DNA from 3 places in the Ruminococcus sp. AM43-6 genome. Region 1 is predicted to be linked to each of the others. Evidence: predicted binding sites of a transcription regulator. Region 1 holds the regulator's gene; each other region holds the start of a gene.
What was found. Region 1 encodes NrdR, which represses ribonucleotide reductase genes. Its sites were predicted from a motif close to CACNANATNTNGTG; they were not measured.

Region 1 (13,104 bases):
GGAGGATATTTTATGGAAAACATCATTATCGTAAATTTTGCGTTGAAAGCGAGGGCTTTCAAGCGCTTTCAGAGCTTAAAGCAAGGTCAGTGACAAATGATTATGTCGTATCTCAGGCTATCATCGCAAAGAATACCGAGGGCTCGATCAAGACACTTGACGGCTTCGACACGGGTGCGCAAACATCGAATGATACCGCTGTCGGTGGTCTTATCGGTTTCCTCCTCAGTATCGCAGGCGGACCGCTTGGAATGATGATCATGGGCGGCTATGGTGCCTTGATCGGCAGTGCTGTGGACTGGAGCGATGCGGCTGAGGTAGCAGCAGAGGTCGATGAAGCTGCAAGAGCGCAGGAGTAAGATCGCATCACAGTTTGCCGAGATAAGCAGCAAATTCAAGAAATAATATCACGGAGGGGTCGGCGATCCAACTTTTGAGGGCTGAATTTTCTATTTGGAAAAGCTGTAATAATAAGACACGGATAGCCGTCTGAAGCAGGACGGTTATCCGTGTCTGAGTGTATTCGGCAGCTAAGGTAGGTATTATAAGTACGCAAATGATATCAGATTTTTTACCCCTAAGCAGTGATATGACTGTATGTCATATCCTGTTTTTCTTTCTCATCAGCTTATTTTCATACATTCGCTCATCAGCGGTCTTGAGCAGCTCGCTTACAACATTTTCACTGTAAGGAGCACTTGCCCACCCTATGCTCGCTGTTATCTCGTAGGGCTTGTCGGAACTTCGGCCCACAGCTTCGAGTGTTCTTAAAAAGCGTTCTGTCCGTCTTTGCGGTTCATCATCAGCGTATTTTCCTATCCCTATAAGACAAAACTCATCACCGCCTGTGCGTACACATATCTCTTCATTACTGGCAATGCTCTGAACAACATTCGAGACGGTTCTGATCCCATAGTCTCCTTCAGCATGGCCAAAGGTGTCATTTATCGCCTTCAAGCCGCCCATATCTGTTCTAAGTACCATTGCAGTATCGTCAGGGGCGGCATTCTGAGCCTTTTCGTGCAGCCAGCTTTTCATGCCGCAGCGGTCTGACAAACCTACAGTGAAAACACGGCTGTACAGCTTAATGATAACCTTTCAATCATTCTGTACTGTCTGATCTGAGTCTGTGCAGCGTGAGCGGTACTCCTTGGGAGAGCAGCCGCCGGCGGATCTGAACTGCCTGTTGAAGTTCGAGAGGTTATGATATCCGCATTCAAAAGCTATATCTGCAACGCTTTTGTCGGTGTCTCTCAAAAGCTCTCTTGCAAGCTTCAGGCGCAGCTGGGCTATATATTCCATTGCTCCGACGCCGGTTTCCCTCTTGAATGCACCCATGAAATAGCTTTTGCTCAGGTGAACAACGCCCGCAAGCTGGTCTATGGTGAGGGGTTCAGTAAAATGCTCATTGATGTACTCTATCGCGGGGCGCATCAGTGAGCTTTTTTTTACAAAACCGTTCCTTGAAATGCTGCCGCTCTCATAGAGCAGGAACATGAACCGCAGCAGCTCGCTTTTTATCAGCATATCAAGAAGGGGCGTGTCACCCTTGGCAGCGCTTATCATATTTTCCGCCGTGGTTAGAAGCTCGCTGTAATAGCAATGCTCGGGGGTAATGTGAGTTTCTATACTGTACGCTCCTGAAATGAGAGGTGCGATAAACGCGTCTGCGGCACGGTCATTGTCACGGCTGCCCAGCATGGAGCCGTCAAGATCAAGGGTATCGTAGACACATCTCTTGTCATCATGCTGATAAACAGCATGGAGCATGTCAGGCGGCGTCAGCACAATATCGCCCTTGTAAGCTGTAAAGTGTTTATCGCCCGTTACAAAATCACCCTTACCCTCCAGAATGACATTAAGCTCAAATTCCTTATGCCAGTGCAGCGGAACATTGGGAAAGTATTCGGAAATATTCGAGATATAGTAAGAAAACGGCTTGTCGGCTGTGCTGTGCCGGCGGTGTTCCTTTAATGCGGCTTTTTCCATATTATCACCATAAAAGTATTATAGTATCGGTTTATGATATTATCGGCGTAGATTTTTTCTCCAATATGTAGTATTATATCATACAGAAGCAAGCAAATCAACCCCTTGACGAATATTTATACGGAGGTAATTATTATGGCAAAAAGACCTGACTGGCTCGATGACGCAGTATTTTATGAGATCTATCCCCAGTCCTTCAAGGACACGGACGGTGACGGCATCGGAAATATAAACGGCATCACCGAAAAGCTGCCCTATATCAAGGAGCTGGGCTGTACGGCGATATGGATAAACCCCTGCTTTGAATCGCCCTTTTTGGATGCAGGCTACGATGTTTCGGACTATTGCAGGGTAGCCCCCAGATACGGCACAAATGACGACCTCGTCCGTCTGTTCGAGGAGGCTCACAAGCTGGGTATGCACGTTCTGCTTGACCTCGTGCCGGGGCACACCTCATGGGAGCACCCCTGGTTCAAAGAAAGCATGAAGGCCGACCGCAACGAGTTCACCGACCGCTATGTCTGGACGGACAGCGTTTGGGAGGAGCCTGCGGGCTACCCGTCAATAAGGGGCATATCCGAACGTGACGGCAGCTGTGCGGTCAATTTCTTCACCCACCAGCCTGCTCTTAATTACGGCTTCTACAAGCCGAACGCTCCTTGGCAGCAGTCTATGGATTCCGAGGGCGCTGTAGCTACCCGGGAGGCGCTCAAGGACGTCATGCGCTTCTGGCTTTCACGGGGCTGTGACGGCTTTCGTGTGGACATGGCAGGTTCACTTGTCAAAAACGATGAGGATCAGAAGGGCAACATCGCCCTCTGGCAGAACATAAGGGCATTTCTTGACGAGGAATACCCCGAGGCCGCAATGGTCTCCGAGTGGGGAGAGCCTTACCAGAGTCTTGCAGGTGGCTTTCATATGGACTTCCTGCTGCACTTCGGGTCTTCCCACTACAACGACCTGTTCAGAAATGAAAAGCCCTTCTTCAGCGGAGAGGGTGACGCATCGGCGTTTGTGTCCAAATATATGGACAGCTATGAGCGTTCGGAGCGTAAGGGACTGATTTGCATACCCTCGGGCAATCACGATATGGACAGACTCGCCCGTCACATCAAAGGAGAGCGCAGAAAGCTTGCCTTTGCCTTCCTGCTGTCGATGCCGGGAGCACCCTACATCTACTACGGCGATGAGATCGGCATGAATTACGTTGAGGGGCTGAACTCTGTTGAGGGCGGTTACGGCAGGACCGGCTCGCGCTCACCTATGCAGTGGGACAGCTCGGAGAATGCAGGATTTTCTTCCGCTCCGGCAGAGAAGCTCTATATCCCCCTTGACCCCGACCCCGACAGACCGACTGCGGAGAAGCAGATTGCCGTCAATAATTCGCTGCGCAGCGAGGTCAAAAAGCTAATTGCAGTAAGACAGGCGCACAAAGCTCTGCAAAGCCTTGGAGATATCGAGTTTGTCTGCGACGGCGCAAAGGGCAGACCTCTTGCATATGTCAGAAGCTTTGACGGCGAGAGAATACTCGTTGCAGTAAACCCTACCGATTCCGCCTATGAGCTGACGGTCGGCGGCTCACTTGGAGAGGTTATATACAGCTTCGGGAGCGGTGCAGAGATAAGCGGCAACAGCTGCGTTATCGAAGCAGGCTCGGCAGCGTTTGTGAAGCTTGATTAAAAAGGACAGTGATACTATGCGAATAAGAAATCTTGCGGCTTTTATGGCAGCAATGTCCATAATGCTCAGCTGCACGCTTTCGGTGAGCGGCACTTCATCGGGCAGAACAGTGAACATAACCGTTGATACGGGCAAGGACAGAAAAGCGATCTCTCCCTATATTTACGGCGTTAATGCGGAGCTTATGGAAAATGACGTTTCCTATAAGGCGGTGCGTGCGGGCGGCAACCGCTACAGCGCTTACAACTGGGAAACGAACGCTTCAAATGCAGGAGCTGACTGGAAAAACATCTCCGACGGATATTTTCAGCAGAATGTTCCGGAGGATATGAAGGACAAGCCGGGCTGTGCCGCTCTGAAGCTGAATGAGGTCTGCACCGCAAAGGGCGCATACCCTCTTATGACGCTGCAGCTTGCGGGCTACGTTTCTGCCGACATGAACGGCGAGGTCAGCAAGGCTGAGAGAGCGCCCTCTGACCGCTGGAAAAAGGTTGAACTTGTAAAGGGCGATGAATTCAGCCTGACGCCCGATCTGAATGACGGCACTGTTTATATGGACGAGTTTGTAAACTACCTTGTGAACACCCTTGGCGACTCACAGAACGGCGGCATCAGGGGCTATTCTCTCGACAATGAGCCGGGGCTGTGGAGCAGCACTCACTCACTCGTTCATCCCGAAAAAACCACCTGCGCTGAGATCGTTGAAAAGTCGGTAACTATGTCTAAGGCAGTAAAGGATATTGACCCGAATGCCGAGATATTCGGTCCTGCGCTTTTCGGCTACGGGGCGTTTACGAATTTCGCTGATGCGCCTGACTGGAAAGAGATAAAAAACGACAACCCCGAGTACAAATGGTTTATAGATTACTATCTTGACGAAATGAAGAAGGCAGAGGACGAGAACGGCAGGCGACTGCTCGATGTGCTCGATGTGCATTTTTACACCGAGGCAAAGGGCGCCTGCGGAAAGCGCTATTGCGAGCATTATGGCGATCCCGACTGTGTTTACAATAAGCTGAACTCGACCCGAAGCTTCTGGGACGATACCTACACCGAGGACAGCTGGATAACCGACGCAGGCGCAGAGTTCCTGCCGATACTTCCGGCACTTAAGGAGTCAATAGATACCTATTACCCCGGCACAAAGCTTGCCATCACTGAATATGATTTTCAGGGAGCTTACGATGTCTGCGGTGCTATAATGGAGGCGGACACCCTCGGCATTTTTGCACAGAACGGGGTCTATGCTGCCAACCTGTTTACAATGGACGCACAGTATCAGCTTGCCGCGATCAATCTGTACACCAACTATGACGGCAGCGGAAGCGGCTTTGGCGATACGCTTGTGTCCTGTACCACGGACGATATCGAGACCTCGACCGCCTATGCTGCAATTAACGGAGATAACGAGGACGTCATCACCCTCGTAGTGACAAACAAGGCGTTTGACGACAAAACGACCGCAAATATCGAGCTTGGAAACGAGTACAAGTACGCTCACCTTTACGGGATAAACAGTATGTCAGCACAGTTATTTGATATGACCGATTCAAACCCGGCTGTGACACTGAACGGCAGCAGCCTGACTCTTGAAATGGAGCCAAGGACGGTATCGCTTCTGGTAATTGCCAAGGATAAGGAAGCTCTTGATACAAGAGAAGCTGTTTCCTCCGCTGCCGAAAAGGGAGAGGGAAAAAGCAGTCTCCCGCTTATCTTGGGGATAGTCGGAGGGGCAGCGGCTCTTGTGGCAGCTATAGTGTTTGCTGTATTCAGGATAAAGAAAAATCAACACTGATCGCAGGTTCTCGGAAACGCCCTGAAAGCGTTTTCGAGGGCTCTTTTGGGCGCTTTAGCGTAATTAAACGTCCGGTTCTACCGGGGACATAAAAAAGCTTTAGCGAACGCTTTAAAATAACCTCCGAATATGATAAAATAGTAGTAATTTGGCGACTGCATTACTAAATTAAAATACACCGAGGTTATAAACAAATGAAATTAAGCACCTAACATATAAGGGCTGCCAGTGAATGTAATGCGGTGCTGAACCCTCGGAGTCTCTTGAGGGGCAAAGCCAGTAACAGTTCCTTTTTGGAGCAGAGCAACCCACCACTTTTGTGGTGGTAATGATTATAAAAAGTCACTTTAACTATGCGTGCTAATATCCTCTTTCTAAAATCATCTCCGTCATTTCCTTCTCGGCAACAGACTGCTGTATGAAAAATACAATAAGAAGAATAAGGACTCAGTAACCAAACGGTTACGGAGTCCTTTCTGCTTTCATAAGACAGATAATGTCTGTTAGAACTCTATTTTAAATATGAAATTTCCAGAGCTGAAAGCAAAGATAATTCTGATTTTGGAATATACGTCACAGCGATATTTTTTCAGTTATACTTAAAAATGAGAGCAGTCAGCACATCTGTCATCAGGTTCGGCTGTTTGGTGTCGATCACAGGCGTAAGATCATCACTATGCTGCCCATTGTCATTTTAACGGACAGGGCAATATATCGCCTATGCCTGATCATGCAGCTTGCAGATTCTTTTTGAATCTTTTGTAAACGAGTGCAAATTTCACCCGAGTTCTGTCCTATATATGTGAAACGTGTATTCAGTTAGAGCAGGCTGGCTCTTTTGACCAAATTTCATTTTTTTACTTGCTGTTTTATATTGCTCGGAACAGATTCAACCAGATCTTTTACAATATGAATCTCTCCACGGAGTGTAGATCGCTTTGTTTTGACACTTTTTACGAAAAATGATTACATTTATTGTTGGTTTATTGATTGCATAAAAGCAAAACCCCTGATTCGAGATGAATCTAGGGGTTTTGCGACAGGCTGAGCGTCCCGAAAAATATCGGAACGCTCTTTTTTTATTTCTTTTTGTCAGAAAGCTCAGTGATTATCTGAATGAACGAATCAACGTCAGAGAAGTCTTTGTAAACGGAAGCAAAACGCACATATGCAACGTGGTCAAGCTTTTTCAGACCCATAAGCACCATATCGCCTATCTCACTTGTAGTAGTTTCAGTCTGCATTTTGTTTGCAAAGGTGTTCTCTATATCGTCAACAAGGTTTTTCATATCATCAACACTGACAGGACGCTTTTTGATAGCGTTCTGAATGCCTTTTATAAGCTTCTGTCTGTCAAAAGGCTCAAATGAGCCGTCACGCTTGTATACCATAAGCTGTGGCTTTTCGACCACCTCGTAAGTAGTGAAACGCTTTCCACATTTCGGACACTCACGGCGGCGACGCTTTTTTCCCTCGCTTGGACGTGAATCTATTACTCTTGTATCTTCATAGTTGCAAAAAGGACATCTCATTATAAACACTCCTTAGTTAAGAGAAAATTTTGTGCGTGATATTGCATATATTGTGCTTTTATTAATTAATTATACCATAGATTGTGGACGATTGCAAGAGGGTATATAAAAAAAGTTGCGGTAAAGGGATTCAGCAGTTTTGCGGCAGACAAACCATAGCATAATTGTAGGGGACGGCGCCTTCGACGTCCCGTTTCTGGTAGCGTCAAAGTTTTGGCTTTGTCACAGATTTGTGTAGACATGCCATGCGGATAACGTATAGTTCGTCGGGCAAACAACCAGGGGACGTCGAGGACGACGTCCCCTACATGGGTAGTGCAATATTTATGCACGGATATGGCAGACTTAAAGGAAGTTTTAGTGTACAAAAAAACAGACAGCAGAAGCCGTCTGTTTGTGTTTGATATGTTACTTGTTAAGATATTCGAGATTTTTTTTGATAAGCTCGCATCTCTGCTTGACGCAGTCAACAGAACGCAGTGGGTCTGACGGAGTGTTGAATGTGTAATCCATAAGCTTGTCGATCGTTGTTGCCGCAACGTGAAGTCTTGTGTCTGATGAAGCGTAGTAAATATACACGTCACCGTTTTCACGAACGATCGCGCCGTTTGTGAATGCAACGTTTGATACGTCGCCCACTCTTTCACTGCCGTGTGGTGCAATGAAAAGTCCTGACGGCGAAGCGATTAGCTTGGAAGGGTCTTTAAGGTCAGTTGCAAATACATAAATTACGTATCTAAGACCTGCGGCTGTGTTTCTTACGCCGTGTGCAATGTGTATCCAACCCTTTGGTGTCTTGATAGGCACTGCGCCTGCACCGTTCTTTACCTCTGTGATTGTGTGATACTGCCTTGGTGAGATAACAACTTCATCTGTGCAGATAACAGGGTTTGTGATGTCTTCGCAAAGACCGAAGCATACTCCTCCGCCTGAGCCGGTTTCGATAAAATCGTCCTGTGGACGTGTGTAGAAAGCGTACTTTCCGTCAACGAACTCAGGGTGAAGCACAACGTTTCTCTGCTGTGGTGACTTGGATTTGAGATTAGGAAGTCTTTCCCATGTCTTAAGATCCTTTGTCCTTACGATTCCAGCCTGAGCTGTAGCGGCAGAAAGATCGTTTGAAGTCTTGTCCTTGCTCTCTGAGCAGAATACACCGTATATCCAGCCGTCCTCATGTTGAGTAAGTCTCATATCGTATACGTTTGTTTCCTCCGGTTCAGTGTCAGGAAGCTGAACAGGGAAGTCCCAGAAACGGAAGCCGTCAACAGGGCTGTCGCTTTCTGCTACTGCAAAAAATGACTTTCTGTCATTGCCCTCAACTCTTGCAACAAGGTAATACTTGCCGTTGAGATAAATAGCGCCTGAGTTCAGTACTGCGTTTATGCCCAATCTCTCCATGAAGTATGGATTTGTTTCAGGGTTCATGTCATATTTCCAGATAATAGGTGCGTGTGCGGCTGTCAGAACAGGGTAAACGTATCTGTCATAAATTCCGTTGTAGCTGTCTGACACAATGTTTTTTCTGTTGATGAGAGCCTCATATTTGGCTGTCACCCTTGCTTTGTTTCTTTCAAAATCTGTCATATCAAGCAATTTCCTTTCGGTAAAAAATCTTCTTAAACAAGTATACTATAATGCTCCGACAATTACAAGTACCTCTGAAAACATCAAACGATTACATGAAAAAAGTTTTACGAACTGCATAAATACGGTGCATTTTTTACCGCCTGTGTTAATGTTTTCTACAAAAGGCTTTCAAACTGCACATTAAATATTTGAACTTTATATGCATATTTTATACGATATTGATTGTAATATTGTGTTTTAACAATACACATGGATTTCATTGTGCAAAGTGTACAATGAAATTGCTGATAATTGTGCTATAATGGTGATTGACAATAGCTTTATATGTGTTGTATAATTATAGCAAGATTTAATATATGAACTCATCAACTACACACGGACAGCTTTGATGCTAAAATATTTAATTATGGAGGAATATTTTATGAATTACAAAAAGTACATAGCGGCTGTAATGGCTTTGTCAATGGCAACAGGAGTAGCGGGTTGCGGAAGCTCATCAAACTCTTCAAGCAAGGCGGAGGACGATTTTTCTGCAACAGAGAACGTTGCGGTAGCTGACACGGAATCTATCGAGGCTATCCCTGAGGGTGCTGAAAAAGAGATACTTTATCTCGGTGAGGGCGACCTTAACCCTACTAAGGGCAGTCCTGAGAAGAGCACAGAGCTTCAGCTTTTTGAGAGCAAGGGCGGAAAGATAAGATTCCAGCAGACTTCAAATGAGGACAGGTTTGATAATCTTGCTGCTGCTATCACAGCTAACAAGGATATTCCTGATATATTCAAGTATGAGTGGCTTGCATTCCCTTCACAGGTAGTAAAGGATATGTATCAGCCTATCGACAGCATAGTTGATTTCAGCCAGCCTTTGTGGTCTGCAACAAAGGATACAGCAGATCAGTTCATGCTCAATGGAAAGCACTATGTTGCGCCTCTTGGCTATTCTGCTTCTGCTATGCTCTGCTATGATAAGGATATCATTGACGCAGAGGGTCTTGACGATCCATATGAGCTTTATGTAAACAATGAGTGGACTTGGAAGAATTGGGAGGATATCATGTCCTCATATGTTGGCAACGCACCGGCTGATACTGAGCGTTACGGTGTAAACGGCTTCTTCAGAGCGCACGTTGTTCAGCAGACGGGCAAGCGTCTTGTAAACTATGATCCTGCAACAAACGAGTTTTCAAGCAATCTTAACGACCCTGATATCGAAAAGGCTCAGAACTTCCTTTATAATATGATGAAGGACGGACTTATCCTCAACGGCTGGGTAGGCTCTGCAAGAGATTGCTTCAATCAGAACTGCTTGTTCTATGCAATGGGCGAGTGGGCTTACACAGGCAACCAAACTCCAAAGGAGGGCGAGAACTGGGGCGTTGTTCCTATTCCTCAGTATGACGATAATCAGCAGAAGATAACAACGTCTGATATGACAGCTTTCATGTGGGTAAAAGGTTCAACAAGAAGCGAAGCTGTTAAGTGCTGGTTCGAGTGCGTAAGAGCTTCAAAGACAGATCCTAAGTATGAGCAGACAAACAAGGACAAGTTCATGGAGAACAACCCTAATTGGACAGACGAGATGTATGATGTGAAAATGGACGTTGTTTCTGACGATTACCTTATGCTCTTCGACTATGCTTACGGTATATCTTCCGCTCTCGGCGACAGAAAGCAGTTTGACGGAAACCAGTGCCTGGTTGACGCACTCTACAGTGATGCTTCAAATGTTAATGAAGAGGGTGTACAGTCCACATGGACGCAGGTTCGTGAGAAGTATTCTGCAACTGTAGATTCCGAGATCAAGGAACTAAACCAGAAGATCGCAAGCCTTAAATCATAATAAATAACTCCTGATAAAAATAACGCAGGCTGTAAAAAGTCTGCGTTATTTTTATGCGTATTTTAGAATAGCCCAAGACCTAAAGCTGTGCGGACTGTGATGAAGATAAGACCGGCAAAGGCGAGTATGGTAACAGGTGCGGTGAGATAGATGACTATCTTTTTGCCTTGTGAAACGTCAGGGCAGAAGTTTATGAGCCTGAAACTTTCACGATGATATCTAAGCTCTTTTACAAAAAGTACAAGACCAGCTATCATAAGTCCGAATGAAAGCAGTGCGACAGAAATTATTATCATTGGTGCTGTGCCTGTGATCTGACCTTTTTCAAGGTCTGCGGCAAACTTGTCAAAGTCTATCGAACCAAGTGCGACGCTCTGGACTGCTCCGATAGTGTTCATGGTGAAGTGAAGTATCAAAGACGGGAAGATAGATCCTGTTTTTGCAACCATAAAGCAGGCACACATTCCCATAACAGCCGCATAGAGTATCTGCTGATAGCTTCCATGCCAAAGACCGAATGTCAGCCCCACCATTATAATGCCTGTGAGCTGACCGCATTTTTCAGCATTTCTGAAAAGCGTACCTCTGAACATAAGCTCCTCAAAAAACGGTGCAAGCACTGACATTGCCAGCACACTCGTTACGCCGCCCAGGGCAGTGCCGCTTGAAGTGAAGTCAACGCCTTTAAGGCTCGTTCCCGAAGCTTTCTGCACATATGAGAAAATAAATGTGTTGATATAATTTGAGGCATAGATAAGACCGAATGATATGACGATCCATTTTGCGACCCATTTTGCAGGCATTGAGGGCTTTCTGAAACAGGCTGTTATTTTAAGCCCCTCTTTTTTGCCACTCACAAGTCTGAATACGACAAGAACTATTGGCACAACCACGAGATACTGTATGCAGTAGCTCACAAGCTGAGCGATATCCTCATAGTAGGCTGACTTTCCTGCGATATGGTACACCGACAAGTCGCCAAGTCTTATAAGTGCGATATCAAGCATATAGAAAATTATCACCATAAGTGAGTTTACGTTTGAGGTTTTCCGTATAAGTTTTATTGTATCGTTATTCATTTTATGATCTCCATATTTGCGTTATGTGTTTTACAAGAAAATTATATCACAGGTGGAGTTTTGTGTCAATCGAAACGTTGTTGTCAATGAGGAATTAGGAGTGAGGAGTGAGGAATTATGGTATCGCCTGCGGCGATGATTTTTTTATATGAAAAAAAGACCGCCCTATGATGAGCGGTCTTTTGGTTGAAAGTTTTTAAAAGGTGGACGAACACTGTTCGCCCCTACAAATCAACAGTTGTATGTACTGCGATATTAGAGCTTTACTATCTCGCCGTACTGCTCTCTGCCTGCGCCTACAGCGTTTGACTCGTCTGTATCAATGTGCATAGCAAGAGCGAACTTGTCGCTTACTCTGATAACAGTGTCGCAGAGGATAGCTGTTCTTTCTGCAGACTCTATCTTTACTGCAACGATATCCTTATCCTTTACGCCGAATGTTTCAGCGTCAGCAGGTGTCATATGGATATGTCTTTTAGCAACGATAACGCCTTCAGAACACTCAACTTCGCCACATGGGCCAACAAGCTTGCAAGCGCCTGAGCCTGCTGTGTCGCCTGACTCTCTGATAGGAGCGGTAACGCCGATAGAACGTGCGTCTGTAGCTGAAAGCTCGATCTGGTCTGCTTTTCTTACAGGACCGAGGATAGATACGTTTGCAAGCTCTCTCTTAGGACCTACAACTGTAACTCTCTCCTCGCAAGCAAACTGACCAGGCTGTGAAAGATCTTTCTTCTTTGTAAGTGTTGCACCCTTTCCGAACAGTATCTCAAGAGTTTCCTGAGTAACGTGAACGTGACGTGCAGATGTTTCAACGATAAACTTTGGCATGATGAACATTCCTTTCAATTATTGTATTTACATTTCTATTTTACTACTATTTTCGCCACAGGTCAAGGGGTAATTTAACTTTGGGTAACAAATTTTTTGTCATGTTGATCAAAAAAACAGCGGCTGCCGTTTGAGACAACCGCTGTGTGCAGTTAAGAGATCAGTTATTTCTTGTGTTTTTTCTTTATTCCCATTGCCGCACCGCCGCTTATCAACAGCATTGCAAGCCAAAGGCTCATACCACTGCCGCTTCCGGTCTGTGGATTTTTCTGCTCGCTCTTAGGCTTATCAGCCGTGGAGCTGTCTGCCTTGATTTCGCTTGAATCGTTTTTCGGCTTTTCTGCTGTAGAGCTGTCTGTCTTGCTCTCGTTAGTATCGCCTTTCGTTTTATCTGGCTTTGAGTTATCTTTTTTGTCATCACTTGGAGTGTCTTTCAGCTTATCTGTAATAGTGTCTGCCTTTTGTATCTCCTTTGTGCCGTCCTTGTCACCAAAATACTTGCCGCATTCTTCGCAGTACCAATACTCGATATTTCCCTCTTTGTCATGTGTTGCGTCAACTTTATCTATATGTGTGAGCTTTCCATGATCGTTCGGGTCGATATCGCCGTATTCACTGCCGCAGATATCGCAGGTGGCTTTCTTTGTGCAGGTCGCCTTGCCGCCGGAATGTGTACACTTGTATCCACACTCTGTACATTCGCCTGCGTTCCATTCGTGGGGTTCTCTCTCGATAGTCACCTCGCCGCAGCAATCATATTTTTTTTCATGT
Region 2 (13,104 bases), on a different contig from region 1:
TGTGATGTGGTCTACACCGATAGCGTAACCCATGTGCAAGTCAGCCACAAGCACAGCTTTTAAATGCTTGTCACTGCCGCATGACTTGTTGACAGTTACGCTGTATTCATTCACCTTGATGTTTCGTGCATTGAAAATGCCGTAAAGACAGGTCGCCACCGCACAAGCCACAACCACCGAACCTATGGAAATAACGCTTCCACGGGAAAAAAGCAGCGTGTTTTTGAGCTTCGTGTGCTTTGCGATAAGTCTTAGCAGGTCAAAAAGCACCACATACAAAAGCGAGTAGAGCATAATGCCTATCCAGTATGTAGAAATTCGCCTTATGACGATAGCAACGGCGGATTTCGGGAGCAGAAAAGCTATAACAGGCGAAAGCGCCATGAAAAGATAGACCACTGCAAAAGGCACTTTGAAACGCAGCCAGTTAAATCTGTGGTTGCAGTGCTTCATCCAGTAGAAAAATCGGAACATCATGTATGATGATACGCCCAGATAAAAGGGCAGAAGAAATAGAAATATCATTATTATGCCACCTTATAGATAAGTGAGGAATGAGGAATTAAGGTATCGCCTGCGGCGATGATTTTTTATTCCTCTTTGAATCTCTCCAAAAAGCTGTGTCTGCCCTCGTCATCTTTGTATGCAATGACCTGATTGAGCATAACATTCTCCACACTCTTGAAAATGTTGTATTCCACCTGCGGATTAACAAGCTTTAGCTTTGCAATAAGCTGTTTTATCTCCATACGCTTTGATACTGTCCTGCTGTCAGGTGCGCAGGTGGTGCAGGTGTCGGTGAACTTGCAGGCACACTGTATGAAACGTAGCCCGTTATAGTCACGCCACCTTTTTATGTCGTCCTCTCTTACCATATAGAGAGGTCTTATAAGCTGCATACCCTCAAAATTCGTGCTGTTGAGCTTTGGCATCATGGTCTGTATCTGTCCGCCGTAAAGCATCGACATAAGTATGGTCTCAATAACATCATCATAGTGATGTCCAAGTGCGATCTTGTTACAACCAAGCTCCTGTGCTTTGCTGTATAAATGACCTCTTCTCATTCGTGCGCACAGATAGCATGGATTTTTCTCCACATTGTATACAGAGTCGAAAATATCAGACTCGAACACTGTTATTGGTATGCCCAGCCTTTTTGCGTTGCGCTCGATTATCTCACGGTTTGCAGGGCTGTAGCCCGGATCCATAACAAGATATTTTACCTCGAAAGGGAACTTGCTGTGGCGGTGAAGCATTTGTATGAGCTTCGCCATGAGCATTGAATCCTTGCCACCCGATATGCACACCGCTATCCTGTCATTAGGCTTTATAAGCTCATATTCGTTCACAGATTGTGTGAATCTGTTCCATATCTCCTTGCGGAATTTCTTTTGTATGCTCCGCTCAGCGTCCTGTGAGATATCCTCTACGACCTCTTTGGAAAGCTTTTCTCTCAGCCAGCCATAGTAGCCACCCTCTAGGTTTTCAGCGTCATAGCCAAGCTCTCGAAGCTTTTCGGCCTCAGTGTCGCTTATAAGTCCGCTTTTACAGCAGATAAGAAGCTTTTTGTCCTTTGGCAGGTCGCTTTTATCAAGCTTTTCGGCAGGGATGTTCACTGCTCCGTCAATGTGACCATACTCAAAAGAAAGCTCGTCCCTTATATCTATTATCAGCGTGTTGCCGCTTGCATTTATCATTTGTCAGTTGACCTCCGCAAAATTAATCACTATTCTTTATGATAGCATAAAAATCAACTTTTTTCAAGCTTTATGCAAAAATAAAACGGCAAAGCCTGATACTTTGCCGTTTTGTTTTATGTCTTGTGTCTGTTTCTTATATAGAATATTATGGATATTGCCGCTACGATAAATTCCGTGACAGGATAAGCAAGCCATACGCCGGATAATCCTGCTGCCTTGGACATAATGAAAGCCATTGGCACGATAAGAGCAAATCCCCTTAGTACGGTGATGGTCTGGGCTGGTATGATCTTTTCAGAAGCCGCAAAAAATGCAGATATTATTATATTGAAGCCTGAGAAAAACAATCCGGTAAAGTATATTTTCATGCCGTCCTCTGCCATGCGCTGAAGAGAGTCGATGTGCTCGCTGTTGAATATAGCGGCGATAGGCGTTGTGAAAAATGCGATAGCAAGGTAAACCATAAGCGCTATTACAAGCTGTGATATAATAGAATATCTCAGCACTGCTCTAAGACGGTCTTTGTCGCCAATGCCGTGAGCAGCACTGATAAGCGGCTGACCGCCTTGTGCGATACCGGTGAATATGGATACCGCCACAATGGAAGTATTCGCTATCACTGCATAAGCTGCAACTCCTGTGTTGCCTGCAAGACCAAGTATTATTATATTGAACGCAAGCACTACGATGCCTGATGAAAGCTCAGTTATAAGCGACTGCACGCCTATGGACAATATGCCGCCAAAAGTTCTCCCTTCGTGCCTTGCCTTGATGATATGGAAGCTGTTCTTTTTGCGGAATTTGTATATGCTCAGTATGCAAAGGCTTATAACAGGCGAAAGTCCTGTTGCAAGGATAGCTCCGAAAATGCCCATATCCAGCGGGAAAATGAACACATAGTCAAGGATTATATTTGAAAAGCTTCCCGTGAGCATTGCTGCCATTGAAAGCTTTGGGTTTCCGTCATTTCTTATAAAGCAGTTGAAAGTGTCGTTAAGCAAAAAGAATGGTCCGAACATCATAAGCACTTTTAGGTAGGTATTAGTCATGCCCATAACACTGCCCTTTGCACCAAGAAGCTTTGCAAGTGGCATTGAGAAAAACGCTCCGCCCAAAAAGTATATCGCTCCGAGCACCAGAGCCATAAGCAGCGCACAGGTGAAAACTCTGCTTCCTGCCTCGTCACGTTTCTGACTTTTGTATATTGCAAACTTTGTCGCTCCGCCCATGCCGATCATAAGTCCGGTGCCGTGGATAAGGCTGTATATCGGAATGGCGATATTCAGTGCAGTAACACCGTCTGCACCCATGCCCTTTGCGACAAAGAACGTATCCGCAAGGATATAGCACGATACGCCTATCATTCCTAAAACGTTCAGAGAAGCATATCTGGCAAAATCCCTAAGATGTGAATTTTTCTTCATTTTTACCCTCCGTTTATCCCACAAAAAAACGCCGAACACCGCTGTCTTTTAAAGCCTAACGACAGCAGGTCCGACGCAAAACTTCTACCCGGCGGCAGAAGTAAGCATTAAACATATAAGATTATAACAGAGTATATCGGCATTGTCAAGAGGTAAATGCCTTCGCTTTATGTTAAATAAATGTTAAAAAACGCTCTCTGCGGTTGACAAGTTTTTAACAAAGCTTTATAATGAAATTGACAGAAAGCATATATAATATTATATGACATCCTTATTATTTTATATACCGATAACAAAGAAGGGGAAACTATGAATTTAACTCATCTCAGATATATGGTAGAGGTCGAAAGACTTGGTTCTATCACAAAAGCAGCTTCGGCGCTTTATATGGGTCAGCCTAACCTTTCAAAAGCCATAAAGGAAATGGAAAGAGAAGTTGGCATACCGATTTTTAAAAGAAGTGCAAAGGGTGTTGTTGCCACAGAAAAGGGCAAACAGTTCCTGCAGTATGCAAAGGCCATACTTGTGCAAATGGATAAAATGGAGAGCCTTTATAAGGATAATGGTGAAAACGCTGTGAACTTCTCTCTGCTTTTGCCAAGGGCAAGCTATATAACCCACGCTTTCACTTGCTTTGTGAACAAGTTAGGCACGAATGTGGAGCTTGACGCAAAAATAAGGGAAACAAACTCCATGGAAGCCATAAACGCAGTGGTGGAATGCGAATATAACATGGGTATAATCCGTTATCCTGTGGCGTATGAGAGCTTTTTCATGTCTATGATAGAAGAGAAAAATCTGAAATATCATAACGTGTGGGAGTTTGATTATGTACTTATCACAAGCGAAAACAGCCAGCTTGCTAAAGAAAAAGAGATAAACGAAACTGTCCTTGATAAATACATAGAGGTATTGCACGGCGATAATATCGTGCCGAACATCTCAGCGACTTATCAGAAGAAAAACGCTGAGCTTAATAATCACAGCAGGCATATTTACGTCTATGAGAGAGGAAGTCAGTTCGATATCCTCTCGGCTTGTCCAGACTCATTCATGTGGGTAAGTCCTCTGCCAAAGGAGATATTGAAGCGTTATGGCCTTGTGCAGAGAGTTTGTCATAGCTTCAAAAAGACCAATAAGGACGTTCTTATCTATCAGAGTAATTACCGCCTTAGCCATGCGGATCAGATGTTCCTTGATGAACTTGAAAGGGTAAGAAAAGAGATATCAGAATAATTTTCAGCATAAAAATGCGGGCGAACATGAAAGGTGTTCGTCCGCTTTTTGTTTAACAAGATCTAAGCTCTGAGCATATTATAGGTCAACGTGACTACAGAATATGCCACCGTCCTTTGTAATGTCAATATAGGCATAGCTTGCAGGCTTGCCGTCTCTCGGCTGACCTGCACTGCCGGGGTTTAAAATGTGGATACCCTCCTCATAGGCGTAGTAGCGACAGTGTGTGTGTCCGAAAAGTGCTATCTGTGCGCCTATTTCCTTGGCTTTGTAAAAAAGTCTGTCGGTAGAGTATTTCACGCCCCACTTGTGGCCATGTGTGAAAAATATCTTTATACCGTCATCGGTCATGTATATGTCGTTTTCGGGAGTGAGCGAAGCAAAGTCGCAGTTTCCTGATACGTTTACTATCTTTTTGTCAAGATACTGCACTCTCAGGCTGTCAAGGTCACGTTCGCCGTCACCAAGAAAAATAAACAGGTCGGCGTCGCCGTTTCTCTTGAATATTTTGTGCATTGCAGAATAATTTCCATGAGTATCCGAAAAAACGATTATTCTCATAGTTACACCCCTTTACCAGTTATAACAAGCAATATTATAACATAAATATTTATAAATACTATAGAAAAAAGGAGAATTTTTTATGAGCGCAAAAAACAGCTTCAATTCCATGGATCCAAAAGCCATGCAGGCGCTTCTTGCAGTGGCTTCCAAAAAGCTAGGCACCACCCCTGATGTGCTGAAAGGTCAGCTTGAAAGCGGCGTTTATGACAGGGCGCTTCAGGGTATGCCACAAAACGAGGCTATGATGCTTCAAAAAGCATTGTCTGACCCGAAAACTGCCGAGAAAATATTGTCCTCACCACAGGCAAGGGCGATATTCAAAAAGCTTCAGGGGAAATAGTATTTTACAGGGCAAAAGCTTGAACAGGCGGTGAAATAATTGGACGATCTGATGAATAAAATACAGAATGTGCTTAATGACGAGGAAAGCATGAAGCAGATAAAGGAGCTTGCGGATATGCTCACGGCGGATAACGGCGGACAGGGAGAACAGGGCGGTCAGAGCGAAGCTCCACAAAGCCCTCAGAACATGGACTTTTCTCAGCTTCTTCAAAGCCTGGGGGGCATTTCTCCGCCTGCGGAAAGCAAGCCTGCGCAAGCGACACAGACAGGGGGTCTTGATATCGCAAAGCTTATGAAGATACAAAGCATTATGCAGTCGGCTTCAAAGCCCGATAAAAATATCCAGCTTCTTCTTGCTCTGCGACCGCTTTTGAAAGAAGAAAATCAGGCGAAAATAGACAGGCTCATAAAAATATTCAAGCTTTTTGCAGTGTATCCTGCACTGAAAGAAAGCGGACTTCTGGGAGGTGATCTGCTTGGCATATTCTGATGACAATAATTTCACCACCATGCAGGAGGAAGCCATTCGCCGTGTGAGAGAAATGCAAAGGCGTTCACGAAGCATTGTGGGCGCAAGCCCTAATAGCGAGCCTGCACCACCTAAAGCAGAGGAAACCCCTCGCACTCAGAATGCTCATAGCTCACAAAAAGCCCCTCAGAGCAGTTCGCTTTTGAGCGGTCTGCTTGGGGGGAATTTAGGCGATATAAAGATAGACGAGGAAAAAGCCCTTATCGGTCTGCTTATTTACATATTATACAAGCAGGGCGCAGACATAAAGCTTCTTCTGGCGCTTGGTTACCTTCTTCTCTAAAGCGTCCATTCAAGAAGTGCAAGCATAGAAATATCGGAGAAAATATCGGAAAGATAGCTGTCGTCATATATCCTGTCCATGTTGTCACCTGAGTATTCTATCTCCTTGCAAAGCTCCTTGACGGTTTCAAAGCGTGCGGGAGCGTCCTGCTCACGACTGAGGTTTATGACCTCTGCGGCAAAAATGAACACTATCATAGCCTTTATTTTTGACAGCAGGTCGAAATCTCTCACAGCTTTAAGAAAATATCTGTATACAAAATATACCGCAAGCTTTTCGTACTCACCGCTCGTCTGAGCCTTTAAGGGTGCGGAAAGCTTTTTCACAAAGCGGCTTGCGTCCTTTATCTGCTGTGGGAGAATGTCGCCTATAAAGTCAAGACGTTCAAGATACAAAAGCATATTTCCGGCATTTTCCAAAGGCTTTTCAGGAAAAGCCTTTTTTAAGCTCTCCACACGCTCTGCAATTATCTCAGGGTGGGAAAGCTCCTGGGCAATGGCTTTTATCTCCTCTGTATCCTCTTCGTCAAGAGCATATTGTATCTCCGCTGTTGCTGAAAGAACGTTCACAAGCCTGTCATGGAGAGAATATTCCCTGTTTTGAAGCAGGTCAATGAAAGCCGTTCGTGCAAAAAGCATGGTTTCAAGAAGCTTGGGATCAAACTCAAGGTCGTCAGGCTCTTCATCTATCTCTTTGGTAAAAAATCTCACAGGCTCATCGTCAGAAAGATACATTCTCACAGCTTCTTCGCAGGCAAGTCCCACGCCTGCCTCCTTGTAATCTCCAAACCACTCGTAAAACCTCGGGTGTTCACGGCATATGTCTGAGATGTTTTCCTCACCGTAAGCAAGCTGAACAGAGCAAAGCCCCTTTTCGTTGAGCATAGGGCATTTGCCGTCGCAGTGGACAAGATATTTCACGCCCTCGTCTTCTGTAACTGAGTTCACAAACTTCCTGCCTATATCATTGTCAAGCTTTTTGTAAAAGCCGTAGGTGTCCTCGTCTATCTCGATATCCCAATCGGTCATACAGCAGTTGTCAGAACATTGCGTGCCTGTGCAGACGAATTTTTCAAATATCTCAGGGTAAAAAAGCTTCATATAAATATCTCCTTATGAGGTGTTGACCTTATTATAATACTAATGCTTTTATCTGTCAACTTTCAGAATAAAAAAAGGCAGACACCTTGTCCGCCTTTTGTCACTCTTGTGTGAAAACTATCCATTTTATGTTTTTGGGGCTTATCTCGTCAAGATACTCTGACGGCACTGTGACAGTTATCTGCCGTTTTGAAGTCGCCCCTGCCTTGTTCTCGGGTATCTCTTTAGCCACATATATGAAAAGGGAATCCTTGTCTTTGACCGCCCTTACTACTTCATAGTCGATATGCTCATATCCAGAAAGCTCTCCTTTTAGAAAAATAACATGGTTGTTGAAGCCGCCTTCGTTTTCAAAAGCTTCCATATCCTTTTTCATTTCCTGAATTTGCAGTTCACCATTGTATTTCAAATAATATTCACTGAAATCATCATAATTTGAAAACATTTTTTGATAGGGGAATGTCATGTTGGCTTCACTGCTGCACTTGTATATCTTTTGCTCAAAAGGAACGTCTGTAAGCTCACTTGTTACATTCTCTGTCTGATAAAGCTTGTTGCTTCCTGCATAATATATCGTCAAGCCGTTTTCACAAACGCTGTAAAGGCTGTCGGCAGAAAGTTTTTTTGAGAAAAGCTTCATACTGCCCTCAGAAAAGTCCTCAGATTCTATGTTAATAACTCCGCTGTCCCCCTCCAAAGAGCTTTCAGCATGTATCACCTGCGTGCTTGTGCATACTGTTATCTCAGCCTCAGTGCCGCTTTTTACGCACTCACAGAACTCAGCCCAGCGCATATCACTTTCTTCCGAAGAGTCCATGAAAAGCATACCATGCTCTCTAGCCGTGTCAGCGGTTATCTCACTGCCGTTCCATGCTGAGAAAAATATCTTTGCAGGGCTGTCAACGACTTCCTCTTGTTCGATAAACGAGGAGTTTTCAGTATTGACCACGCTCTCTTCAGATCGACCGCAGGCTGAAAAAAGGGTCAGGAACATTGCAGCAGACAATGCACCGCAGATAATTTTTTTATGCAATTTCCTGCCCCCTTGCTTTTATACTGTAGGGGCAACGCCTCCCAAGGCACGCCCTTAAAATTCATTATATCACATTTTGCTGATTCTGTTAATATGTATTTTAATCAAATTAGCAAACGCCTATTTGGCTATAATGTCAAAATATCAGCGTAAATATGGCAAATATCTCAAGAAGAGGGCTTGAAGAGTGAAATGTGACAATATTGTAATTAAACTGTCATTGACATTGATGATAAAAAATATTATAATATGTTTATGTACCTGTGCTTTGTTTGCAGGTGTGCAGGTGTGTTCCTGCAAAAGGAGGCGAAATGTGACGGCTTGTGCCGTGCAATATATGGATAATAACAAGAATAACGTTTCCCGCAAGGCTTCGGGAAATACGGCGAGCGTTGTCGCAATAATAGTTGTGGGCATATTTGTGCTGTGCGTGATACTTCTGCTTGCCAAGGGGCTTTTTGCAAGCAATAGTTCAGAAGTGCCAAAGGGTATAAATACTGCCACCATAAATACAAATGAGTCTGTGGCTGAGCCAGTGAACAGTACCGCCCCTGCGGATACGTCCGTTACTGATAACAGCAGTGTGGACGAAAGCGGTGCGGTAACAGATGTGTCCAGCGATGAGTCTAGCCAGACAGATGTGCTTGAAGTAATGTATGTCACAGAGTATGCTTATCTTCATGTGGCACCTGATAATGACGCTGAGAATATCGTTTGTATGTCACCGGGCGTTCAGGTAAACGTTCTTGAATATGAGGATAACGGATATGTGAAGATAAATTTCATGAACATAGACGGTCCACTCACAGGATATATTTATAAGGATTATCTTACAACAGACAGCTCTATAGCAGTACAGTGGTAAAAAATACAGCGCCGCACAAAAGAATGTGCGGCGTTTTTGGATATGGGGGCTTTGAAGTGCCGAAATATAATACTTTTATCCAGGATAAAAACGGAGAGCGCATAGACTTTATCCTTGACGTTGCCAAAAGAAGTCGCCTTAATATGGGTATGCGTGACGGCACTTTGACAGTGCGAGTGCCTTACGGCTGTTCAAAGCAGCAGCTTGAAAGCTTTATTAATAACAATCTGGGCTGGATAAAGGAGCAAAAAGACAAGGCGGCGGTGGGTCTGCCGAAAGATTTCTGCCATGGCGAAAGGCTCAGACTTTTGGGGAACGAGCTTACCCTGACCCTTGTTCAAGCTGATAAGTATTTTTCTCCCAAGATAGAGGACGGCAAGCTTCTCATTGCCGTGAACAAAACCAGCGATCAGACCTATGTAAAAGAGCAGACCACCAAGTTCATAAACGATCTCACAGTGGCGGAGATAACAAAAAGTATGCAGAAAATGTCTGCCTCCACAGGGCTTGTGCCTGAAAAGGTCACAATAAAACCGCTGACAGCAAGCTGGGGAAGATGTATCTCAAACAGGCATATTTCCATAAACTCAAAGCTTATCGTTTTCCGCAGAGAGTGCATAGATTACGTCTGCCTCCACGAGCTTTGCCACTTGGTCTTTATGGATCACAGCAAGGATTTCTGGGCTTTGGTGGGCAAGTTCTGTCCCGATTGGCGAGGCATAAGAGAAGAAATGAAAGGCTGACCATGCAGGCATACCCTACAAAATATACTCATGTGCTTTGTAGGTATTAACTATTGACAAATACAAGATATTGTGGTATCCTTTTATTGTGGCAACAATATGTATAACAAAGAAAAATGGAGGTAATGTAAAATGGTAAATGTGAACGTAACAGGCGGGGAGATGTCCCAGGCAGAGATAAATTCATATATTGACAGGGCGCAGAAGCTTTACCCTGAAAAGACTATCCAGACTATCGACCTTAAAATAGACGGCGACTTTGTTGACGTTGATTATCACTTTGCAGACGTGCCTTTTCAGCGTATAAGAAGAATAACAGGCTATCTTGTTGGAACTCTCGACAGATTTAACGACGCAAAGAGAGCGGAGGTCCGTGACCGAGTAAAGCATGGTCTTGCAAGCCCCAGCGTATCAGAACAGTAAAAATGAAACACGGCATATGTCACCGAAAAAGTGGCATATGCCGTATTTTTTATGGAAGTGTATTGGTGTAGCTTTTTAGACCTTGTTTCCGCAAACGCTGCAAAATTTGGCTCCGCTCTTCAGCTCTGAGCCACAGTGAGGACACTTTTCAGGTGCGGTCTGCCAGGCAGGCTGTTCAGCCGTTTCTGTAGGTGGTTCTATAGGCTCTGTCTGTTGTGGTATCTCAGGCTCAACTACGCTCTGTGACATAACAGGCTCGGCATTGTCGGGCTTTCTGAACTGTGACATATCAGGCTGAGCAAAACTCTGTTCTTGCGGTGTAGTCATTGGGATAGGCGCAGGGGCATTGTCAGGCGTCTTTGCGGCAACAGGTATCTCAACGGCGAAATCTTCGCCCATAAGTCTGCCTGCAATAACAAGTCCACCGATAAAAAGCAGGAAAGCCGCAATAAATGGCAGAACATCATCAGCAAGTGAAAGGGCTACCCTGAACTTGTCATTGTCATAACCCATTGTTATAGCGTTTGAGAAGTGACCTTTTACCGTAACATAGTATATCATTATGCCCTTTGTTATCATCACAACAAGCGGGAAAAGGATAAGAAAGCCTGCGAATGCACCATCAAGCTTTTTCTTGCCCTTTGCTCTTGCAGATGTGAAAAACGCCACAAGGCTGAATATGGCGAGTGCGCATGAAAGACCATAGGTGTTCACATAAGCGAAAATGTCGGGGGTGAACAAAAAGTCTATCTTGTTTGTGAAAACGTTGTTGTAAACGAGTTTTCCCACAGGGTCAGCCAGTGCGCCTGCTGCCGAGAGAATGAATGCGAAAAAACTCAGCAGACACAGGGACATTCCTGCATATGTAAGCTTCTTTGTGTAGATCTTTTTTGCCATTTTGATTAGTCCTTTCATTTGTGAAGTCTTTATCCGCTGTCCGAAAAAATAGGGGCGGATAGAATTTCCGTCCCTATTATAATACTATTTTATAAAAGCCTTGTCAATAGATTTTTTTCGCAGCTTTCGTCGCTATTTATCGTTTTTGCCGCTATCCTCGTCCTCACCGAGAATATTTTTCATCATCTCGTTTATGTGCCGAAGCTTTTCGTCATCATCATTGTCAGGTCGGTATATCCTCAGCGGCTCGTCAGTTGTATCTGTTGTGTCATTTATCACAGGGGTTGTGGCTTTCTCACTGTTCTCAGCCGTAAAGTTAGCTTTTGCAAGCACCTTTTTCATGACTTTTCCACGCTTATATTCAAACAGGAATATAAGCACCAGCAGGGCAACACCAAAGCCCGTTATGATAAGAGATACTTTCCAATAGTCAGGTGAGAACTTCATTGTTATCTTGTTTTCACCCTGCTCCAAAGGGATAGTTATAAGGCTGTCAAGAGATTTTTCAGCCGTCACCTTTTTGCCGTTCACAGTGATAGTCCAGCCGTTTTCGTATGGTATGGTTGTGAACAGTACAGAGCCGTCATTTTCAGCATTAACAGTGCCCTCAAGATAAGTGTCCTTAAAGCTTGTGACCTCAAGCACATTTTTCTGCATATCAGCGCAGGTCTGTGCAAAGCTGTCATAATCAAAGGTGTAGAAAAGCTGGTCTTTCCAGTAAGCTTCGTTATCGTCATTTGCCACCGTTATGCGTATGCGAAGCTCCTGCCCCTCATAGAATTTGCCAAGATTCATAATGGAATAATTGTCGCCCACAAAGAACTGACCTGCATATTCCATAGGCTCAGAGCCGTCCATATAATCGTCCTCGTCCTGTATCCACACGTTGCAGGAACGCTCATATTTGGTTGGAAGATACATATAAAGATATGAGTCCTTATCCATTTTCACAACATAGTCAATGTGACATTCTGCAATGGAAGTGTCTGTAGGGAAGTATTTCGTGTGTCCGTCAGTGAGCTGAGATGTAGAAACGTTCTCCATTTCGCTGTTTATAACAGGTATCTTTGTGAAATAGTCCTTTGTTGTGCTTGCGAGGGCGTTGAATACCATGTTCTGGTTTTCAAAAGGATTATCTTCAGAAAGTGACACGTCCTCAATACTAGGCGAAGATACCATGCCAAGACCAAGAGCGTTAGGGTTGTTGTAGAATTTATATGTTGCGTCGCCCTCAGTGTATTCTGTAGTGAGCTTGTATTCCTCAGGGACTTTAACTCTTGTGCCTACAAAAGAGGTGTTGCCCGTTTTGTCCATAAGATATTTTATGTCAAACAAAGCGTCGGTCATGAACGTTGTGCCGTCATATTTTGTGTAGTGTCCGCCGTAGGCATAGCCAAGCTTGTGGAGCATCATAAGGGCAGGTGCGTTCATTGTTGAGCTTGAATGTGAAATGCCCTTGTAGCCTGTTCCGATAGGGTCGTTTACAGTTCTGTGGAAAGTTGCCTCCATGCGGTAGAAAAGCGACGGGTCATATTCCTTCATCATTGACACAGCGTTTCTCGTCTGCGTCATGTAAGGTTCATAAGAGGTGTATTTGCTGTATGCAACGTCAGTGTCTATCTTGTCGATAGTGTCAGCGCTGTTTGCAAAAAGCTCAACCGCAAGAACGCCTACCATTACGATACAAACAGCCTTTGATTTTGGATATTTCTTGATAAGGTAGATAAGTGCGAAATATGCCGCCAAAGCTATCATGGATACCCATATGCCTTGTATAACGTTTGTGGTGTCGCCTGTTTCACTTGTCTTTGTTTCAAAAAGCTGGAAGTGAGAGTAGTTCTCACGCTCACACCAAAATAGGAATACCATAAGCCCGAAGAAAATTCCGCCGATGTTCTTTGCAGTTATGCCCTCGAGGTTTTCAAACGCCCTGAATGCCATTACTATCATCAGGAATGAGAATAT
Region 3 (4,427 bases), on a different contig from region 1:
TTGACGCCAATATCGTGTTAACGTCCTCTTTAAAAAGCATATCAAACTCAATATTGTTGTGTTTCCAGTAGAGCTTTTCTATACAGAGAATTTCCAAGGTACGCTTGCTTAGGTCACGGTCGGGTTTCACAGAATATGCGTGCAGTTTATTATTTTTCTTTGTGACAAGGAAATCGGTTGTCATAATATGATCAGAATTTCCTGGGTGTTTAAAACCATATTTGTCAGCGATCTTGCGTGTGATATTTCGGTCAAGAGGGTATTGTTCCCGAATATCTATATTATTATCGTCCCAGCGGAGAATGTAGTACCATAAAGCTTCTGCCTGTGACAGGCAATGAACGCCACGTCCTGTTTTCCAATCCTTAATGACGGAAGTTGTCCCCAAGCTATTGAACTCATTGGTCATAACATATGGTTTATACGTTGCGCCCTCGCCGGATCCTTGTCCCCTTGCCAGTTTCGTTGCTCTGGATATACGTTTGCTCATATATTCACCCCACGAAAAAAAGAGCGGTCATGCGCAATGCATGATCGCTCTTCACTGTCGCACTAAAAGAAATCCATTTATATTTTTAAAATGACTTGTGCTATTCGATATTTTCTAACTAAATAATAACAAATCATGCATAAAAATATGATAACTTTTAGCGAATATTTTGTGAACTTTTAAATATATTCCATTTTAAATTCAAACTCGAGTTTGTGAATAATATATTAATGTTCCATTTTAAAATCAAAATCGTGTTTGTGAATTTTCTGTTAATGTTCCATTTTAAATTCGAATGTTCCATTTTAAATTCAAAATTCACAATGGGTTTTGTATCAAATCACAAATGCAAAACTCTCTCCTTTATCTCCTGAGTCCTGCCCTGATTCCAGAACTGCGTGCCGATGTAGCCGCAGGTGCGCCTTGCAACGTTCAGAGTGTTCTGATCTCTGTTACCGCAGTTCGGACACTCCCATACAAGCTTGCCGTCATCTTCTACTATCTTTATCTCACCGTCAAAACCGCACTTCTGACAGTAGTCGCTCTTTGTGTTAAGCTCGGCATACATGATGTTGTCGTAAATATGCTGCATAACTGCAAGGACAGCCTCTATGTTGTTCTGCATATTCGGCACTTCCACATAGCTGATAGCTCCTCCCGGTGAGAGAGCCTGGAACTGTGACTCAAAGGTGAGCTTGTCAAATGCGTCGATGTTCTCGGTAACATGGATATGATAGCTGTTTGTGATGTAGTTTCTGTCTGTTACACCCTCGATAACACCGAAACGCTTCTGCAAACATCTTGCAAATTTGTATGTTGTGGACTCCAATGGCGTGCCGTAAAGGCTGAAATCTATGTTTGTTTCTGCTCTCCACTTTGCGCAGGCGTCATTAAGGTGCTGCATAACTTCAAGTGCAAAAGGCGTTGCTGAAGGGTCTGTGTGTGACTTGCCCGTCATGTATCTTACGCATTCGCAAAGACCTGCATAGCCAAGTGATATGGTGGAATATCCGCCGAACAGGAGCTTGTCGATTGTTTCGCCCTTTTTAAGCCTTGCCAATGCACCGTTCTGCCAAAGGATAGGCGCAACGTCTGACGGAGTGCCTTTAAGTCTTTCGTGACGGAGCATAAGCGCACGTCTGCAAAGCTCAAGTCTTTCATCAAATATCTTCCAGAACTTATCCATATCCTTATATGACGAGCAGGCAACGTCCACAAGGTTTATTGTAACAACGCCCTGATTGAATCTGCCGTAATATTTAGGCTTGCCGTTTTCGTCAAGATATGTTGTAAGGAAGCTTCTGCAGCCCATGCAAGGGTAGCACTGACCATTGCCATTCTTGTCTACCTTAAGCTCTTTCATTTTCTTTTCGCTTATATAGTCAGGAACCATTCTCTTTGCGGTACACTTTGCAGCAAGCTTTGTAAGCTCCCAATATTTTGAGCCTTCTCTTATGTTGTCCTCTTCAAGGACATATATTAGCTTAGGGAACGCAGGTGTTATATAGACGCCCTTTTCGTTCTTTACGCCTTGGATACGCTGTCTGAGCATTTCCTCTATGATAGCCGCAAGGTCATCTCTTGTCTGCCCCTCCGGCACCTCGTCAAGGTACATGAAAACAGTAACGAAAGGTGCTTGACCATTTGTTGTCATAAGAGTGATGACCTGATACTGTATCATCTGAACGCCCTGAACTATCTCAGCCTTTACTCTCATTTCGGCTACCTTATTTATAGTATCCTCGTCGGTAGGGATATTAAGCTCTGCAAACTCTTTTTTTACCTCACGGCGGTATTTATCACGGGATATCTGAACGAACGGAGCAAGGTGGGAAAGTGTGATACTCTGTCCGCCATACTGTGAAGAAGCTATCTGAGCGATAGATTGTGTAGCGATATTGCAGGCTGTAGAGAAGCTGTGTGGCTTTTCTATCATGACCTCGCTTATGACAGTGCCGTTCTGGAGCATATCCTCAAGATTTACAAGACAGCAGTTGTGCATATGCTGAGCGAAATAATCGGCGTCGTGGAAATGTATCAGACCTTTTTCGTGAGCTTCAACTATATCGTCAGGAAGCAAAAATCTTCTTGTTATATCCTTGCTGACCTCGCCTGCCATATAATCCCTCTGAACTGAATTGACAGTAGGGTTCTTATTGGAATTTTCCTGCTTGACTTCCTCGTTCTCGAAGTTAAGAAGAGAAAGTATCTGCTTGTCAGTAGTATTAGCCTGTCTGACGATAGAACGCTCATAGCGGTAGGTGATATAATGCTTTGCCACTGTATACTTGCCGTGGCGCATGATATCGGCTTCCACCCAGTCCTGAATAGTTTCAACGTCCATAGCCCTATTCATTTCAGAGCATTTGTCCTCTATATTCTGTGCTATCTCTCCTATCTCTCCCTCAGAGAGCCTATCCTTTTCCTCTACAGTGATATTAGCTTTCGCAACGGCATTTTCTATCTTTTCCTTATCGAACGTATTCTCAGCGCCGCTTCTTTTTATTATCTTCACCTATACTCTTCCTTTCATTCTATCCTGCTCAACCACTATATATTGTGGTTGACTTATTTTATCACAACATAATATTGAACATTTACTATTATACCACAATCAGAATATAAGTCAAGGGCATAGAATGATAAATAATCTACAAAAATTCCGGTTAAAAACAGAGCAGTTTGCCGAAAAAGTATTACAAATGATTACAAACCCTTGATTGACAAAAAGTGTGAAAAATAATGGCATTTAAAGGGTGGATAAAGGTGTGAAGCTACAAGAAATGATGTGAATGTTTTGTAAAATAAATGGTAAAATTCAATTAACTTGTTGACAAGGGTGCTTGCATATGATATAATATTAGAGTTGAATGCGCCAGTAGCTCAGCTGGATAGAGTGACTGGCTACGAACCAGTAGGTCGGGGGTTCGAGTCCCTTCTGGCGCACCAATCATTTTCGATACTCACAAAGGAAAATCCACAGTGTATAAAAAGCGTGGACTTTCCTCAGCAAGTATCTTTAAGTATCCTTGCTGAGCATATATGAAAGCTTGTAGTAACAAGCTAGGATATGTTTTGTGACATTTGTTTCGTTTCGCTCTTAGACCTTGTCAAGGCAGCTGCACATTGTGGAGCTTGGGCGAATCATCTGATGTTAATCCATAGTGGCGTCGGCACATAGGCTTGCAGTTAGCTTAACTGTTACTGGCTGGCTCGTGTTCATGTTCTGAAATGTTAAGAATACCTGATCGGCGTGATTGAACAGTAACGAACGTCATGGCTCTAAGCGACTTAAAGACAACTCAATGTCTTGTTGTGCTTGTGTTTCACATCAGTTGACCTCATCTCAATCTTATTTGAGGACTTACGATATTCGATTTTCAAGCTGCATTTTGATGAGTTGAATCAGCAGCTAAAAGCAAAAAGAGCTTTCCAGATGTTTGACATCGTGAAAAGCCCTTGACAATCTATTTCCAACGTGCTATAATAGAGCACGAGGATAGCATTCTCTGAAAGCTCACAGTTGCCTCTTACATCTGTGCTGCTGGGCTTATAATCTCCTCCAAGAGTTTATAAGCCTTAGAGGGTGCAATTTTTTATGCCCTCTAAATTTCCTCTGTATATTAATTATACCACCATTTTGTCAATTTGTCAATACTTTTGCGGAAATTAATGGTGGGGAATATATATTTTATATATAAATGCAAAATGACCCCTAGTGTGTCACCGTGACACACTAGGGGCTCTTTTATACAAATTCTATTTTAAGTTTTTTGCCTAAAGCAGCGGCAAGTCTTTGAAGCGTTTTTATTGAAGGATTGGCATTCCCTGTTTCAATGTTGCTTATATCGCCTTGTGCAATTCCAGTAAGCTTTGAAAGCTCACTTTGTGTTATGCCGCTCTTTTTACGAGCGTCTATCAGTGTTTGAATTATTGT

Region 2: nrdD (anaerobic ribonucleoside-triphosphate reductase) is a predicted target of NrdR. The motif match lies at 9,881-9,894, and genes of this name have one in related genera.
Region 3: nrdD (anaerobic ribonucleoside-triphosphate reductase) is a predicted target of NrdR. The motif match lies at 3,039-3,052, and genes of this name have one in related genera.

What each region holds. Positions count from the first base shown of each region.
Region 1 covers NZ_QTXU01000011.1:5,352-18,455, forward strand. Annotated here, with positions in the region: gene DW938_RS07610 (hypothetical protein) at 1-359, shown strand, start outside; gene DW938_RS07615 (GGDEF domain-containing protein) at 601-1,056, opposite strand; gene DW938_RS07620 (AraC family transcriptional regulator) at 1,099-1,989, opposite strand; gene DW938_RS07625 (alpha-amylase family glycosyl hydrolase) at 2,125-3,669, shown strand; gene DW938_RS07630 (glycoside hydrolase family 44 protein) at 3,686-5,464, shown strand; gene nrdR (transcriptional regulator NrdR) at 6,544-6,996, opposite strand; gene DW938_RS07640 (glycosidase) at 7,405-8,580, opposite strand; gene DW938_RS07645 (extracellular solute-binding protein) at 9,005-10,423, shown strand; gene DW938_RS07650 (CPBP family intramembrane glutamic endopeptidase) at 10,486-11,502, opposite strand; gene DW938_RS07655 (phosphate propanoyltransferase) at 11,758-12,333, opposite strand; gene DW938_RS07660 (NPXTG-anchored protein) at 12,498-13,104, opposite strand, start outside.
Region 2 covers NZ_QTXU01000016.1:5,533-18,636, reverse strand. Annotated here, with positions in the region: gene DW938_RS09430 (metallophosphoesterase) at 1-525, opposite strand, end outside; gene DW938_RS09425 (ATP-binding protein) at 591-1,697, opposite strand; gene DW938_RS09420 (MATE family efflux transporter) at 1,814-3,124, opposite strand; gene DW938_RS09415 (LysR family transcriptional regulator) at 3,434-4,360, shown strand; gene DW938_RS09410 (metallophosphoesterase) at 4,439-4,921, opposite strand; gene DW938_RS09405 (hypothetical protein) at 5,004-5,264, shown strand; gene DW938_RS09400 (hypothetical protein) at 5,304-5,756, shown strand; gene DW938_RS09395 (hypothetical protein) at 5,743-6,078, shown strand; gene fliB (flagellin lysine-N-methylase) at 6,075-7,178, opposite strand; gene DW938_RS09385 (hypothetical protein) at 7,279-8,211, opposite strand; gene DW938_RS09380 (SH3 domain-containing protein) at 8,525-9,076, shown strand; gene DW938_RS09375 (SprT family zinc-dependent metalloprotease) at 9,133-9,819, shown strand; gene nrdD (anaerobic ribonucleoside-triphosphate reductase) at 9,952-10,242, shown strand; gene DW938_RS09365 (zinc ribbon domain-containing protein) at 10,318-11,139, opposite strand; gene DW938_RS09360 (YfhO family protein) at 11,272-13,104, opposite strand, start outside.
Region 3 covers NZ_QTXU01000015.1:42,176-46,602, reverse strand. Annotated here, with positions in the region: gene DW938_RS09210 (TnsA endonuclease N-terminal domain-containing protein) at 1-490, opposite strand, end outside; gene nrdD (anaerobic ribonucleoside-triphosphate reductase) at 831-3,005, opposite strand; tRNA gene DW938_RS09200 (tRNA-Arg) at 3,363-3,439, shown strand; gene DW938_RS09195 (helix-turn-helix transcriptional regulator) at 4,239-4,427, opposite strand, start outside.